One region of the Novosphingobium sp. PhB55 genome, then DNA from elsewhere that is predicted to be linked to it. Evidence: riboswitches for the same ligand, from Rfam matches in the RefSeq annotation. Region 1 holds a riboswitch; the other holds the start of a gene.
The links. Region 1 has a riboswitch for S-adenosylmethionine ahead of EDF57_RS23695 (low specificity L-threonine aldolase). Riboswitches for the same ligand answer to the same signal wherever they lie in the genome.

Region 1 (7,438 bases):
GCAGTTGTCCGCCGCCCTTCTTGCTGCCGGCGTCGCCCCCCGCTCCTGCCGCCGCCCGGTCCATGGTCAGCCGTTGTCGCTGATCTGGGACTGATACTTGACGAAAAGCGTGGCCAGGGTGGTGCGGCTGGAAATGTCGAGCTTGCGGTAGATGTTGTGCAGGTGGATGCTCACCGTGCCTTCGGTCGATCCCACCATCCCGGCGATGGCCTTGTTCGAGAAGCCCCGGCAGACCAGCGCGCTGATCTCCTTTTCGCGCGGCGTCAGGCTGGCGATCTCGCCGCCGATATCGACGCCGCCGCCGCGCTTGGCCTTGGCCACGAGGTCTTCGGGCAGCCACTTGCGGCCGGCCATGACCTCATGCAGGCAATCCAGCAGCGAATCCGAGGCATAGTCCTTCAGCAGCAAGCCCCAGACGCCAAGCCCGATGGCCTCGGCGATCTGCCTTCCGGTCATCGTGGCCGAGAGGAATATGACCCGCACAGGCCAGCCGTTTTCGCGAATGGCGCGCAGGATCGCCAGCCCGCCGACATCGGGCATCGACACGTCGAGCACGGCGACTTCGGGCCGCTTGTCGCGGATCACCGCCAAGGCGCGCGTACCGCTGCCCGTCGCTTCCACCAGTTCGACTTCGCGGGTCGCCTGGAGCAGGTCGGCCAGCCCGCGCAGCAGCAGCGGATGGTCGTCGGCAACCAGGACCCGGCAGGTCTTGAGGTTCACGACGCTCATGCCGCCTCGTCCAGCGGGATGACCATGGTGACGCGCAGCCCGTCGGCACTGTCATTGAGCGCGATCGAGCCGCCGAGCTGCATGGCGCGGCTGCGGAGCGAAACCGGGCCGATCCCGTTCGCCGCCGGTCCCAGCCCGCGCCCGTTGTCCACCACGCCGAGTTCGAGCGCGCTGCCAACGCGCCGCGCTTCCAGTGCGACGCGGGTGGCAGACCCGTGGCGCACGGCATTGGCCGTCGCCTCGGAGAACAGCGCGATCACTTCCTCCACCAGGTTGCGCGGCAAGTGGGTGGAGCGGCCGTGCCAGTCGAACGCGACGGTGACGCCCCATTTCTTCTCCAGCAGGTCCGCCTGGCGGCGCAAGTCCGCCACCATATCGGTGGGCTGGTCCGCATAGACGTCGCGCTGTTCCTCCACGAAGCGGCGAATGCGCCGCTGCTGCTCGGTGACGAGTTCCTCGATCGCCTTGAGGTCCTGCGCCACCTCGGGTTCGCGGGCGGCCAGGCTGCGCAGTTTCAGACTGGTCGCCGTGAGATCCTGGAGCACGCTGTCGTGCAGGTCCTGCCCCAAGCGGCTGCGTTCCTCGGCACGGGCACTGTCGGCGCGCCGTGCCACAAGCTCGACATGCTCCAGCTCGGAACCGGTGCGCGCGGCGATGATCTCGGTCAGGGCCAGGGCATCTTCGGGGCGGCCGTCCGGGTCCACCACGATCATCGCGCCGCGAAAGCGCAGACCCGAGAAGCCGGAGCGCACGGCGTAGTCGTGCGGCAGGGGGCGCGGCAATCCCAGCGCATCGAGCGCCAGCGTCAATCCGGACATTTCTGCGGGGCTGACGAGGCTGGCGCGGGTGCGGTCCATGAAGTCCAGCCGCGCCTCCGCGAAAACGCTGCGGAACGTCGCCGGGTCGAGCGGCAGCAGGCGCAGGCCTTCCTTGCGCCAGTGGGCGATGAACCCGGTCGGCTCGTCCTGCTCGCGCCAGATGAGGATCAGGCTTTCGCAGCCGGTGATCGCGCCGGAATGGCCGCAGAGTTCCGCCAGCCAACCGCGCCGGTCGCCGACGCCCGCATCCATCGGCCAGCCGGCCAGGCGCGCCAGCCGTTCGCGGCTGCTCTCGCGGTAGGCGCCGAAATAGCCGAGCATCACCGCGCAGACCAGGAAGTAGACGGTGCGGATGATCAGCACGTTCAGTTCCGATTCCCCGTCGAGGATGTCGGGAATGCCGATCGTGAACAGCACCACTTCCAGCATGACCGCGCCGATCATGGCGCCCATGAAGCCCCAGCGCACGGTCATCGCCAGCAAAGTGAAGGGCAGGAACGAGAAGAAGGGGCTGGTCAGTTCGTTGGTCAGGAACGCCAGCCAGCCGAGAATGGCGGTGTCGAGCACATGGACGAGGAAATGGACCGGACTGTCGACCGGCCGCCGGATCGGCACGGCCACCAGCACGATCGCCATGACGAGGTAGATCGCCAGCACGTCCTGCACTTCCGCGCGGTAGCGGCTGGGCTGGGTGGGGTCGAGATAGATGGCGATGACGGCGAAGATCGCCGTAATCAGCCGTCCATAGCTGATCAGCCGATTGGGATCGGTGATCAGCAAGGCATTGCGTGCCCGGCTGACGCCGGATGCCGTCGCGTCGAAAGTCCGCCCCATGTGTTCTTCGGTTCCTCGCGCCCGCGCGGCATAACGGCCGGAAGCGTAGGAAAAAGCTACGAAGCTGCCGCAATTTCGTCGAGTCAGACTTACTGCTGATCGGCCTGCGAAAAGGGATAAGTGTGCGGTCGAATCCGCAGAACCGGTTGACGAATTCGGGCGCCGGGCCTAGTCAGCGCCCCAGCATCAAGAGTCGGGATCGCGCCCGGCACCAACCTGCTCCCGAGCAAGGTGGTACCTTCGCAGACATGCGAAGGGATGTGGCCGGACCGGCAACAAACGGGTTTTCCAGCTGCATCGCCGTCGTTCCTTCCCGGCTCGCCCGAAGTCCATCGCGCGCCAGAAGGAAGACCGCATGTCCGAACAGTTCCCCTCAGGACCCACGCAGCAGTTCGCCAGCGACAACTATGCCGGCATCTGCCCGGAAGCCTGGAACGCCATGGAGCAGGCCAACCGCGGCTCCGCGACCGCTTATGGCGAGGACGAATGGACCCGCCGCGCCGCCGACGCCTTCCGCGACCTTTTCGCCACTGACTGCGACGTCTATTTCGCCTTCAACGGCACGGCCGCCAATTCGCTGGCGCTGGCCGCGCTGTGCCAGTCCTACCACTCGGTGATCTGCTCGTCCTCGGCCCACGTCGAGACGGACGAGTGCGGCGCGCCGGAGTTCTTCTCCAACGGCTCCAAGCTGCTCGTCGCCCAAAGCGCTGACGGCAAGCTGACCCCCGCCGCCATCCGCGGCCTAGCGACCGGCCGCTCGGACATCCACTTCCCCAAGCCCCGCGTCGTCACGATCACCCAGCCCACCGAAACCGGGCAGGTCTATACCGTTGCCGAGATCGAGGCGATTTCCGCCACCTGCCGCGAACTCGGGCTGAAGCTACACATGGACGGCGCCCGTTTCGCCCATGCCTGCGCCGCCCTGGACTGCGCGCCGGCGCAGATCACCTGGCAGGCCGGCGTGGACGTGCTCTGCTTCGGCGGCACCAAGAACGGCATGGCGGCGGGCGAGGCGGTGATCTTCTTCGACCACGCCCTGTCCGAAGACTTCGCCTATCGCTGCAAGCAGGCCGGCCAGCTCGCCTCGAAGATGCGCTACCTTTCGGCGCCGTGGATCGGCGTGCTGGAAACCGGCGCCTGGCTGGGCAATGCCCGCCACGCCAATGCCTGCGCCCGCCGGCTGGCCGGCGCCGTCACCGGGATCGAAGGACTGGACCTCATCTTCCCGGTGGAGGCCAATGCCGTGTTCCTGGCCGCGCCCGAGCCGGTGCTGGACGGGCTGCGCGCCCGGGGATGGCGTTTCTACACGTTCATCGGCGGCGGTGCGCGGTTCATGTTCGCCTGGGATGCCGACCCCGCCCAAGTCGACCGTCTCGCCGCCGACGTGATCGCGCTGGCGCGGGAAAATAACCTCGTGCCGCAAGATTCGGGGACCGCGAATTTTCAGAGAAGCTCTGAGGAATTGGCAGTAAACACCGCATAACTTGCATGTTACGATCGCCCTTCGTGACGAGACGGGGGGCGATCCTTGGCAGAAGTGCGCAAAACGGCAGTCATTCTCGTCCACGGCATCGGCGAGCAGCGGCCGATGGACACGCTCTGGAGCTTCATCGACGCGGCATGGTCGAAAGACCGCTCGCTCGTCGCGGGCTATGACAATACCGTCTACTCCAAGCCCGACGTCACTTCGGACAATTTCGAGCTGCGCCGGGTAACAACGCGTTACTTCGACCCGCCGGATCCCCGCCGCGTCGACTTTTTCGAGTATTACTGGGCGCACATGATGATCGGCAACACGGTGGCCGGGATCGGCCGCTGGATCGCCTCCCTGTTCTTCCGCAGCCCGCAGAGCATTCCGCGCGCCTACCTGCCCTACTGGATCGCGGGTTGGCTGGTGGGCCTGGCGATCACCATCGCCATCGTCGCCTGGCAGCTCCTGTCCGGCGACGAAGCGGATCACCGCCTCTGGTGGACGCTGCTGCCCGGCCTGATCGGCCCCGCGCTCACAAGCGTGATCGTGGGCATGCTGGTGCCCTATGTCGGCGACGCGGCACGCTACTTGCGCGCGGAGCCGGACAATGTCGAAGCCCGTCAGCGGATCCGGGCCGGCGGCGTCGAGCTGCTGCGCAAGCTGACCGAAAGCGGCGAGTACGACCGGATCGTGCTGGTCGGCCACAGCCTCGGCTCAGTGATCGCCTATGACATCCTGACCCAGGCCTGGGCGCAGCTCGATCCGCTTCGCCTCCAGGCGCTCCATGCCGCCGGCTCGCCCCTGTTGGAAAGACTGACCGCGCTGGAGAAGGCCGGGGCGGTACTCGAGGCGGCCCGGCGCGGCGGCGATTCTGCCCTGGAGGAAACCGCCCTGCCCGCCTGGCGCAATGCCCAGCGCGCCTATCGCCGCGCCCTGGCCGGTGTGCCGGAAGCCCCCTGGCTGGTGAGCGACCTGGTGACGCTCGGCTCGCCGCTGGGCAAGGCGGACCTGCTGCTGGCCGATGATGCCGCCGCCTTCGAGCGCCGAAAGAACCGGCGCGAATTTCCCGTCGACCCGCCGCTCTTCGAATATTGGAGCGAGCGGAACCGGCAGTTCTCCTACCCCGAAGGCAAAGGCGCGCGTATCCCCCATCACGCAGCGCCTTTTGCGCCGACCGTCTGGACAAACCACTGGTTTCCCACCTCGCTGCTGGTTCTGGGAGATCCCATCTCCGGCCCGGTGGCGCGCCATTTCGGCGCCGGCGTCAAGGACGTGAAGCTGCCGGGCAAGCGCCTGCGCTTCCAGCACCTGGACTACTGGACGCGAACGCCCAAGGACGAGACCACCCCGGCCGTCGAGGCCCTGCGACAGGCCCTCAACCTCCGCGACCTGGACGAATAGCGCTCCCCCCGTCGATCCCGCAAACGTGTGAAATCCCCATTGCTATTGCGATTGTATCTCATTAGCGGAGAAAATGGAGGGGAAGCTGGCGAAAGTTCGGGATGCTTATCGGCACCTGCTTTCCAGGGTAACGGTGAGTGGCGCCACCAGATTTTCGGAAAGCGATCAGGGTGACGCGGCAAGTTTTGTTCCAAATTCACTGGTTCCTCGGAATCACGGCCGGCTTCGTGCTGGCGGTCATGGGTTTGACCGGCGCCACGCTGAGTTTCGAAAACGAGATCATGCGCGCCCTCAGCCCGGGCATCGTCACGCTCTCCCACGCGACCGGCCCCGCCCTCTCGCCCGACGAAGTGATCGCCCGCGCCGCCGCCCAGCGCCCCGGCCAGGCCGTGGAGCGTTTGAACGTGGAGAGCGATCCCGCCGCGGCCTGGACCGTCCAGTTCGCGGCCCGGGAAGGTGAGCGCCGCGGCGAGCGCAGCTTTGTCGACCCGCATAGCGGCATGCTGCTGGGCCAGGCGACCAGCGCGGGCTTTTTCCGCACGATCGAGAACCTGCACCGCTGGCTGGCCCTGCCCGGCGGCCCCAATGGCATCGGCCGCCAGATCACAGCCTTTTCGGCGATCTCGCTGGTGTTCTTCGCCATTTCCGGTCTCTATTTGCGCTGGCCGCGTCGCACGTTCGACTGGCGGGCCTGGCTCGTGCTCGATCTCAGGAAGAGCGGCCGCAATCTCTATCGCGCGCTCCATGCCGTCATCGGCGGCTGGGTGGCCCTGGTCTATCTGCTCAGCGCCATGACCGGCCTCTGGTGGTCCTACGACTGGTACCGCCAGGGCGTGCTCTACACCCTCACCGGCAAGACCAGCCGCGAGGAAGGCGGACACGGCGGCGTAAAACCCGACCATGCCGAGGACCCCGCAGCCCCGCCGCGCCTCCTGCGCGCCTGGCCCACCGTGATGACCGCCATGGACGGCCGCTACAGCTCCATTTCCGTCACGCTGCCAGAAGGGCACGAACCCGCGACGTTCCGGGTCCTGCTGGCCGATGCCCGCCACGACCGCATGACCGACGATCTCAAGGTGGACCTTGCGACGGGCAAGCTCGTCAAGGCGGACCGCTATGCCGACCGCAATCTCGGCAAGGTCATCACCACCAGCATGTACGAGCTGCACCGCGGCGCCTTCTTCGGCATCGGCGGACGCATCCTGCTCCTGCTGACCAGCCTGACGATGCCCCTGTTCACCGTCACCGGCCTGCTGCTCTATCTCGCACGTCGCAAGCGCAAGCGCGCCCTGGCGGAAGTGGCCGAAGCGGCGGCGAGCCAGCCCGCAGGCAACCCCGGCGCCGCGGGCGGGATCGGCGACATGCTGATCGCCTTCGCCAGCCAGACCGGCGGCGCCGAGCGTCTCGCCCGGCAGACCGCCTCCGCGCTGGGCGGCGCGCGCGTGCTGCCGCTTTCGGCCGTGGACGAAAGCGTGCTCTCCGAAGTCGACCGCGCGCTCTTCGTGGTCAGCACGTATGGTGAAGGCGAACCGCCGGACCCTGCGCGCCGCTTCGCGCGCCAGACCATGGCGACGCCTCCCGGCGCCGATCATCTCGAATATGCCGTGCTGGCGCTGGGTGACCGCGAATATCCCGAGTTCTGCGCCTTTGGCCATTCGGTAGACCGCTGGCTCCATGCCGGCGGCGCCCGCCGCCTGTTCGACATGATCGAGGTCGACGGTGACGACACCGACGCCCAGCGCCAGTGGCAGCAGCAGCTCGCCGCGCTCGGCGCCGAGCCGGACATGCCGGACTGGGAACCTGCCGCCTATTCCCGCTGGCGGCTGGCCTACCGGCGCCGGCTCAACGCCGGAAGTGCCGGCGGCCCCGCCTTCCTCGTCAGTCTGGAGCCCTGCGACGGCAGCGCTGCCTGGCAGGCCGGCGACATTGCCGAAGTGCTGCCCGGCGCCAACGATCCCGCCCGCGTCGCGGCCTATCTGGCCCACTGCGGCCTGGCCGGGTCGGAGATGGCGAGAGGCCAGCCGCTGGCCCACCACCTCGCCCTAGCGCTGATTCCCGACCATCCCGTCGCCACTGCAGAGGAACTTCTGGCCGCGCTGCGCCCGCTGCCTCACCGCGAATATTCGATTGCATCGATCCCGGCGGACGGCCGCCTCGACCTGCTGATCCGGCAAGTCGAACGAAC
Region 2 (7,438 bases), on a different contig from region 1:
CGGTGCGGCGATCCCGTGATTGTCGCGCAGGCTTGGCGCGACGACGGGCACGACATGCTCCTGGAACAGCAGGTCGTGCTCCGCGCCCGGCCAGTCCGCTGCGCCGACGTGGATGGCGGCGTGAAAGGGCTCGGCGGAGAAATCGAAGATGTCGGTCCGCGCGGCGATGTTGACCACCAGGTCCGGGTGCTGCCGGGTGAGCCGCGGCAGGCGGGGGGCGAGCCAGCGCATGCCGAAGCCCGGCAGGACGGCCAGTTCGATCACATGCTCCGGTTCGGGGTCGATCAGGCGGCCGGTGGCGCGCCGAATTGCGGCGAGCGCGGGAGCAATCTCCTCCAGATAGGCACTTCCGCCCGCGTTCAGCACCACGCGGCGGCCATGCCGGTCGAACAGCGCGGTGCCGAGCCAGCTTTCGAGATTGGCGACATGGCGGCTCACCGCGCCTTGCGTCAGCCCGATCGCCTCCGCGGCGCGGGAGAAGGATCCGAGGCGGGCCGCGGTCTCGAAAGCGTGCAGCATGGCCATCGGTGGCAGGTAGCGGCGGTCGTCCGGCTTCATTCCATTCGCTCATATCGTCATGCGTGGAATTGGGGTTATTAGCGGAAAATATATCGGCCATCATGCCAAATATGCATGAAGATCGCCGCGCTTGGCCGCGCGGACGCCTTGTGCGACGGTGTTGCCAAGGCTGGAAGGAGCTGCGGGATGCGCGAGATCAATTTCGACGGGCTGGTCGGGCCCAGCCACAACTATGCGGGCCTGTCGCTGGGCAACATCGCTTCCGCTTCCAATGCCGGCGCCACGTCGGCCCCGCGCATGGCCGCGCTGCAAGGGCTGGGCAAGATGCGGCGCATGCTGGCACTGGGCCTGCCGCAGGGCTTGCTCCTGCCGCAGGACCGGCCCGATGCGGACTGGCTGCGCAAGCTGGGCTTTTCGGGCAGCGACGATGCGGTTCTGCGCGCCGCCTGGGAGCAGGACCCGGCGCTGCTGCGCAATGCGTTCTCGGCCTCATCGATGTGGACCGCCAATGCCGCCACCGTCTCGCCCGCGCCGGATACGGCGGACGGACGCTGCCATCTGAGCGTGGCCAACCTCTCCACCATGCTCCACCGCGGTATCGAGCATGACCAGACCTTCCGCCAGTTGCGGCTGGCCTTTGCCGACGCGCGCTTCTTTGCGGTTCATCCGGCCCTGCCGCCCGGTCTGGGGGATGAAGGCGCCGCCAATTTCATGCGTCTGGGCGAAAGCCATGCGGAGCGGAGCCTAGAGGTCTTCGTTTACGGGGAGCGTGCGGTCCAGGGCAGTGCAGGGCAGGTCTTTCCCGCCCGCCAGCACCGCGCGGCCAGCGCGGCCATCGCCCGTCGCCACGGCCTTGCCGCCGCCGATCATACGCTCGTCCCGCAAGGCGAGATCGCCATCGCGACGGGAGCCTTCCACAATGACGTGGTCGCCGTGGCCAATGAAAACGTGCTGTTCACTCACGAACAGGCCTTTGCCGACCGCGATCTGGTCTACCGCGTCCTGCGCCGGCGAGTGCCGGGCGCGGTCATCGTCGAGGCACCGGCCGCGCGGATAAGCCTCGACCTCGCGATCCGCACTTACTTGTTCAATTCGCAGCTGGTGACACTGCCCGGCGGAGACATGGCGCTGATCCTGCCGCAGGAAGCGCGGGAGGCCTCTGCTGTCTGGGAATGGCTGGAAGAAGTGGTCGCGGCGGACAATCCCATTGGCCGTCTGGAAGTGGTCGACGTGCGCGAATCCATGCGCAACGGCGGCGGCCCGGCCTGCCTTCGCCTGCGCGTGGCGGTGTCGCGGGAAGCCCATGCCGCCATCGATCCGCGATTCCTGCTGGACGAGCGCGCCTGCGACCGGATCGAGGCGGTGATCGCGCGGGAATGGCCGGAAAACATCGCCCCTGAGGATCTCGGCGAGCCGGACTTGTGGCACCGCTGCCGCTCCGCGCGCGCTGCCTTGCTCGATGTGCTGGGCTTCGCAGCCGGAGAGCTTTGAGGCGGGCCAGGTTTTTGCCGGATCTTCCAGGTCATCAGGTGATTCCACCCGATTGGAACATGCTTCAGCCTTCGGGCGTCTTTTTGACGACAAGCGTATCGGCGGCAATCCAGCCCAGCAGCGCCGAAGTGTTGCTGCCGAAAGTCGCCTGCGCCAGTCCGCTCCGGTCGCGGCTGCCCACGACCACGAGATCGGGCGCGAACTGCGTTATGGCGCGGGCGAGCACTTCGTCGGGCGCGCCGAGTTCCAGGCGCGGCGTGATCCTGGCGGCAAGCGCCGCCGGCAAGGCTTGGTTAGCGAGAAATTCGTCGAGCCGGGCGCCTGCCTCGCACCGCAGTTCCTCGCGCATGCCGTCGGAATCGACCCAGCCGCGAAACGGTACGTGATAGGCGTGAACCACCTCGATCGGTACCTGGGGGAAGAGTTCGCCGGCAGTGCGCAAGGTCCGCAAGGCATCCACCGACAAGTCGACGGCCACCAGCATGCGCCGGTACGGCGTGCGGGCGCGTTGCTTGACCACCAGCACCGGCGCGGCGGCATTGCGGATGATATGGTCTACCGCCGTGCCCAGGAAATAGTCGCCGAGGTGATTGAACCGGGCGATGCCGGTCACGATAAGCGAGGGGGCAAGGTCCTGCGCCACGTCGGCAATGGTGTCGGGGGCGGGACCGGCGGGCAGAAGGATGCGGACATTGCCGGGATCGGCCGGCAGCGTCTGGCGCACATCGTCTTCGGCCACGCATTCCTCGGGGCGGAGGGCGTGGAGCACGCACGTCTCCACCTGCCATTGTCCGCCGAGCATGAGCGCCCGGTCCACCGCGCGGTCGCTTCGCGGGCTGAGATCCGTGGCGACGAGTACCGGTCCCCGTTGTTCTGCCATGTGCGGTCCCTTCTCTTCCTTCGTTCCCGGGCCGTCCGGCCTTGCGGCGCCCGGATGTTCAGTCCTTTCAGGCCGCCTCGACCGGAGCCTTCCGGCGCGAGGCCGTGAGGCGCAGGACGGCGAATCCGGCCAGGGCGGACACGATGGAGCCACCCAGCACGCCGATCTTGACCTCGTCGATGAGGATCGGATCGCTGAAGGCCAGCCCGCCCACGAAGAGGCTCATGGTGAAGCCGATGCCGCAGAGCAGGCACATGCCGTAAGTCTGCATCCAGGTGGCGCCGCTGGGTCGCTTGGCGATGCCCAGACGGGCGCAGAGCCAGAGCGCCAGGAAGACGCCGATCTGCTTGCCCAGGAACAGGCCGCCCGCCACGCCCATGGGAAGCGGCGCGATCAGATGCTCCATGCCCAGGCCCGCCAGCGAAACCCCGGCATTGGCGAAACCGAACAGCGGCACGATGGCATAAGCCACCCAGCCGTGAAGCCCGTGTTCGAGGCGGTGCAGCGGCGATTCCTCGCTGTCCGGCGCGCCGGGCGTGGCGCGGATCGGGATCAGGCTTGCGGCCAGGACGCCGGCGATGGTCGCATGGACGCCCGACAGCAGAACGGCCAGCCAGAGCGCCGCGGCCAGGATCAGATAGGGCCACAAGGCCTTCACGCCCACGCGGTTGAGCACGAACATGACGCCCATGATGACGCCGGCCGCCAGCAGGGCGGCGCCGTTGATCTCGCTGGTATAGGCCAGCGCGATCACCGCGACGGCGCCCATGTCGTCGACGATGGCCACCGTCGTCAGGAACAGCTTGAGCGAGGCGGGCACGCGCTTGCCGAGCAGCGCCATGACGCCGATGGCGAAAGCGATGTCGGTAGCGGCGGGAATGGCCCAGCCGCGCGCGAGACCGGGCGTGGACCCGGCGATGGCGAGGTAGATCGCCGCCGGGCAGATCATGCCTGCGGCCGCGGCGATCGCGGGCAGCGCGCGATCGGACCAGGTGGACAAGTGCCCGTCGACGAACTCGCGCTTGATCTCGAGGCCGACGAGCAGGAAGAACAGCGCCATCAGTCCGTCGTTGATCCAGTGGGCGAGAGACATCGGCCCGATCATGACGTGCAGCGTGTGGAAATAGGTGTCGGCAAGCGGGCTGTTGGCCACGATCAGCGCCAAAGCTGCCGCGACCATCAGCAGGATGCCGCCGGACGCCTCACTGTGCAGGAAGGCGCGCAGGGCGGAACGGGGGCGCTTGAGCAGGGGCATCGATGTCGAGCGTTCTCGTCGGGATGGCGGGCGGGAAAAGGCGGCGGACATGGCCCGATGCCTTTGCAGATACCGGCCAGCCTAACCGGGATGTGGCCCGAAGGCCACCCCAAGCGCTGCACTCCCCGCCGGTTTCCGGCAGGAGCCTCCGTACTTTAGGGCGTGGGTACCGTTTCGAGGGTGGGCACGGGAGCGGCAGGAGCGGCGGTGGTGGCAGGAGCGGGGGCGGGCTCGGAAGCGGCCGGCTGGATCGGCGCCGCGGGGGGATTGCCCTGCGGTGCGGGAACGGCGGGCTGTGCCGGTGCCGGTGTCTGCTCCGTCACGTCCTTTGTCGCTTCGGCCCTGGCTTTGGCTTCCGCTTCAGCTTCCTTCGCCTTGGCCTCGTCCTTGTTGTCGGCCGTCTTCATGCTCGGGCCGTAGACCGGCACCACGTCGGGCGTGATCCGGCCGTGGAGCGCCTCGATTTCCGCCTTACGCTGCCTCAGGTAGAGTTCGCGGTAGGCGGCGTAGGGCTTGTCTTCCTTGCGGATCTTGTTGATCCGCTCGTCGAAGGCCGCGCGCTCGCCCAGCTGGTCGACGATGGTCATCGGCAGCACGACCGCCGGATTGGTGAAGGGCTTGCCGACGACGGCGGGCACCAGCAGCCTGTCGACCGAATCGCCGATGATGTCGCGCAGCGTCGTCGGGCCGACGATCGGCAAATAGAAGAACGGACCGGGGCCGACGCCGTAATAGCCCAGCGTATTGGCCAGCCCATTGGGGCGATAGGGCAGGTTGAACGGTTTCTTCTTGGCCACGTCCACCAGGCCGGCCACGCCCAGCGTCGTGTTGATCGCGAAGCGGCCTGCGGTCTCCGCCGCCTTGCCGGGCTTGAACTGCAACAGGTAGGCGGCGAAGACCACCGGCTCGCTCAGGTTGGTGAAGAAATTGCGCAGCCCCTGGCGGACGGGGCGCGGCAGGCCCTTGTTGTACGCCTTGGCGACCGGCTCCAGCACGGCCTGGTCGACGGCCTGGACCGCCTTGAAGGATTCGATGTTCAGCTTCTGCAGCGGATCGCCCGGCGGTGCCGGTTCGGGCGCGGTGACGACGATGACCGATTCGGGCTCGTCGGAAGCGGCTTCCGGCGGGGTGGCAGAGGCGGCCGGCGCAGACGCGTCAGGAACTGTCGGGGCCGGATTTGCCGGGGCCGCAGGATCGGAGACCGGCGGGGTAGTCGCATCGGCAGGCTGAAGTGCCGCCAGCTGAAGGGCGCCAACTTGCGGGTTGCCAACTTGCAGATCACCTGCCTCTGCCGCGGTATCGACGGCGAAGTGAACAGGAGCGTCGGGCACCGACGGGCCCGTCATCAACAACGCCACGGCGGCAGCCGGCAAACTCATTCGATGGTCCTTAGCATATCGCGGTCTCTGCAGCGAAGACGATTTTTCCGCGATCAGGCAATTCCGCTGGGCTTTCCGGCCGCTAGGCTCGATTTCCGCTTTCGTCAATTGGACCGGCCGATGGCTGTCGCATCGCCCAAGCGCCCATTCGCCGCCTCTCGGACAGGCCGTTGCAAGATCGGGCCGAAGCGCTTATGACGCTTCCCAGCATCAAGAGTTGGGATGGCGCCCAACGCCAACCTGCCGATCCGGGCAAGGTGGCACTCCCCTCGGGGAGGATGTGGCCGACCCGGCAATCAACGGATCAAGCCACCAGCGTCATCCCCGAAAGAGGACCGACGCAAGTGCCCATCAAGATTCCCGACGATCTGCCCGCCCGCTCCATCCTGGAAGCCGAAGGCGTGGCCGTGATGCGCGAAAGCGATGCGGTGCGGCAGGATATCCGCCCGCTGCGGATCGGGCTGCTCAACCTCATGCCCGACAAGGTTAGCACCGAAACGCAGCTCGCCCGCCTGCTGGGCGCCACGCCCTTGCAGATCGAGCTGACCCTGGTGCGGATCAGCGACCATGTCGCCCGCAATACCTCGGCCGAGCATCTCGAAGCCTTCTACCGCCCCTGGTGCGACGTCCAGCACGAGCGGTTCGACGGTTTCATCATCACCGGCGCCCCGGTGGAGCGCATGGCCTTCGAGGAAGTGCGCTACTGGCCGGAGCTGCGCCGCATCTTCGACTGGACGCGTACGCACGTCCATAGCTGCCTGACGATCTGCTGGGCTGCGCAGGCCTTCCTCCACCACTTCCACGGCGTGCCCAAGCATGCGCTCGACGCCAAGGCCTTCGGCGTATTCCCCCATCGCAATCGCGCGCCGAACTCGCCGTTCCTGCGCGGCATCTCGGACGAATTTGCAGTGCCGGTCTCGCGCTGGACGCAAGTGCGCCGCGCCGACCTGCCAGAGGGCGGCGATTTGCGGGTGCTGGCGGAGAGCGACGACAGCGGGCTCTGCCTGCTCCACGATCCGGCCCGCCGCGCGCTGCTGATGTTCAACCATCTGGAATACGACGGCGACACGCTGGCCAACGAATACAACCGGGATGGCGGCCCGATCCCGGCAAACTACTACCCGAACGACGATCCCTCGCTGCCGCCGATCAATGCCTGGCGCAGCCATGGCCACTTGTTCTTCGGCAACTGGATCAACGAGATCTACCAGACGACACCTTTCGAGGCCGCGTCCATCGGCCAGTCGGCGCGCGGCGAGGCGGCAGCGGATGAACGGGCCGCAATCGGGTCGGCCGCAATCGAGCAGGCCGATGGGCCGGTAGACCTGGCCCCGGCGTAACCTCGATGCCGCGCGCGGCCCGGCCGGTCGCGGAATTTTTTCCAGTCGAATGAAGCATTTGTAAATTTCTGTTGCCGGGATCGGCGGGGAGCGACGCGCATCCCGGCCGTCTGGGGGCATGGCGTCCTATAATGCCACTGCCCCCTATCGTCCCATAACAGGACTTCCATGCATTTCGCTTCTTCCGCCGGGTTGGTCCTGGCGCTGTTCTTCCTGCCCGTCACTGCCCAGGCCGCCGACGATACGCCCGACTTTTCTGTCTCGGGTGCCGCCACGATCATCAGCGACTATCGCTTTCGCGGAATTTCGCTGACCGGCAAGGATCCGGCGGTCCAGGCGACGATCAATCTCTCGCACAAGAGCGGGGTCTACCTCGGAACCTGGGCCTCGTCGCTCGACATGGGCGATCGTTACGGCCCCACCGAGGTGGATTTCTACGGCGGCTGGGCCGGGACGGTGGCTGCCGCCACCACGCTCGATGTCGCCCTGGCCTATTACAGCTATCCCGGCGGCGAACGCCCGGCGGCGGGGGCCGGCGCGGCGAAAATCGAGTATTTCGAGACGACCGCCCGGC

Region 2: it holds a riboswitch for S-adenosylmethionine, as region 1 does, so the genes downstream of both, metA (homoserine O-succinyltransferase) here and EDF57_RS23695 (low specificity L-threonine aldolase) in region 1, are expected to answer to the same signal.

What each region holds. Positions count from the first base shown of each region.
Region 1 is NZ_SODQ01000012.1:62,795-70,232, reverse strand. It holds gene EDF57_RS23710 (lysylphosphatidylglycerol synthase transmembrane domain-containing protein) at 1-64, opposite strand, end outside; gene EDF57_RS23705 (response regulator transcription factor) at 67-729, opposite strand; gene EDF57_RS23700 (histidine kinase) at 726-2,381, opposite strand; SAM-I-IV-variant riboswitch at 2,560-2,671, shown strand; gene EDF57_RS23695 (low specificity L-threonine aldolase) at 2,737-3,864, shown strand; gene EDF57_RS23690 (hypothetical protein) at 3,910-5,253, shown strand; gene EDF57_RS23685 (sulfite reductase flavoprotein subunit alpha) at 5,424-7,438, shown strand, end outside.
Region 2 is NZ_SODQ01000002.1:715,886-723,323, forward strand. It holds gene EDF57_RS07400 (LysR substrate-binding domain-containing protein) at 1-558, opposite strand, end outside; gene EDF57_RS07405 (N-succinylarginine dihydrolase) at 706-2,010, shown strand; gene EDF57_RS07410 (universal stress protein) at 2,075-2,890, opposite strand; gene nhaA (Na+/H+ antiporter NhaA) at 2,958-4,145, opposite strand; gene EDF57_RS07420 (VacJ family lipoprotein) at 4,301-5,524, opposite strand; SAM-I-IV-variant riboswitch at 5,727-5,834, shown strand; gene metA (homoserine O-succinyltransferase) at 5,869-6,864, shown strand; gene EDF57_RS07430 (TorF family putative porin) at 7,033-7,438, shown strand, end outside.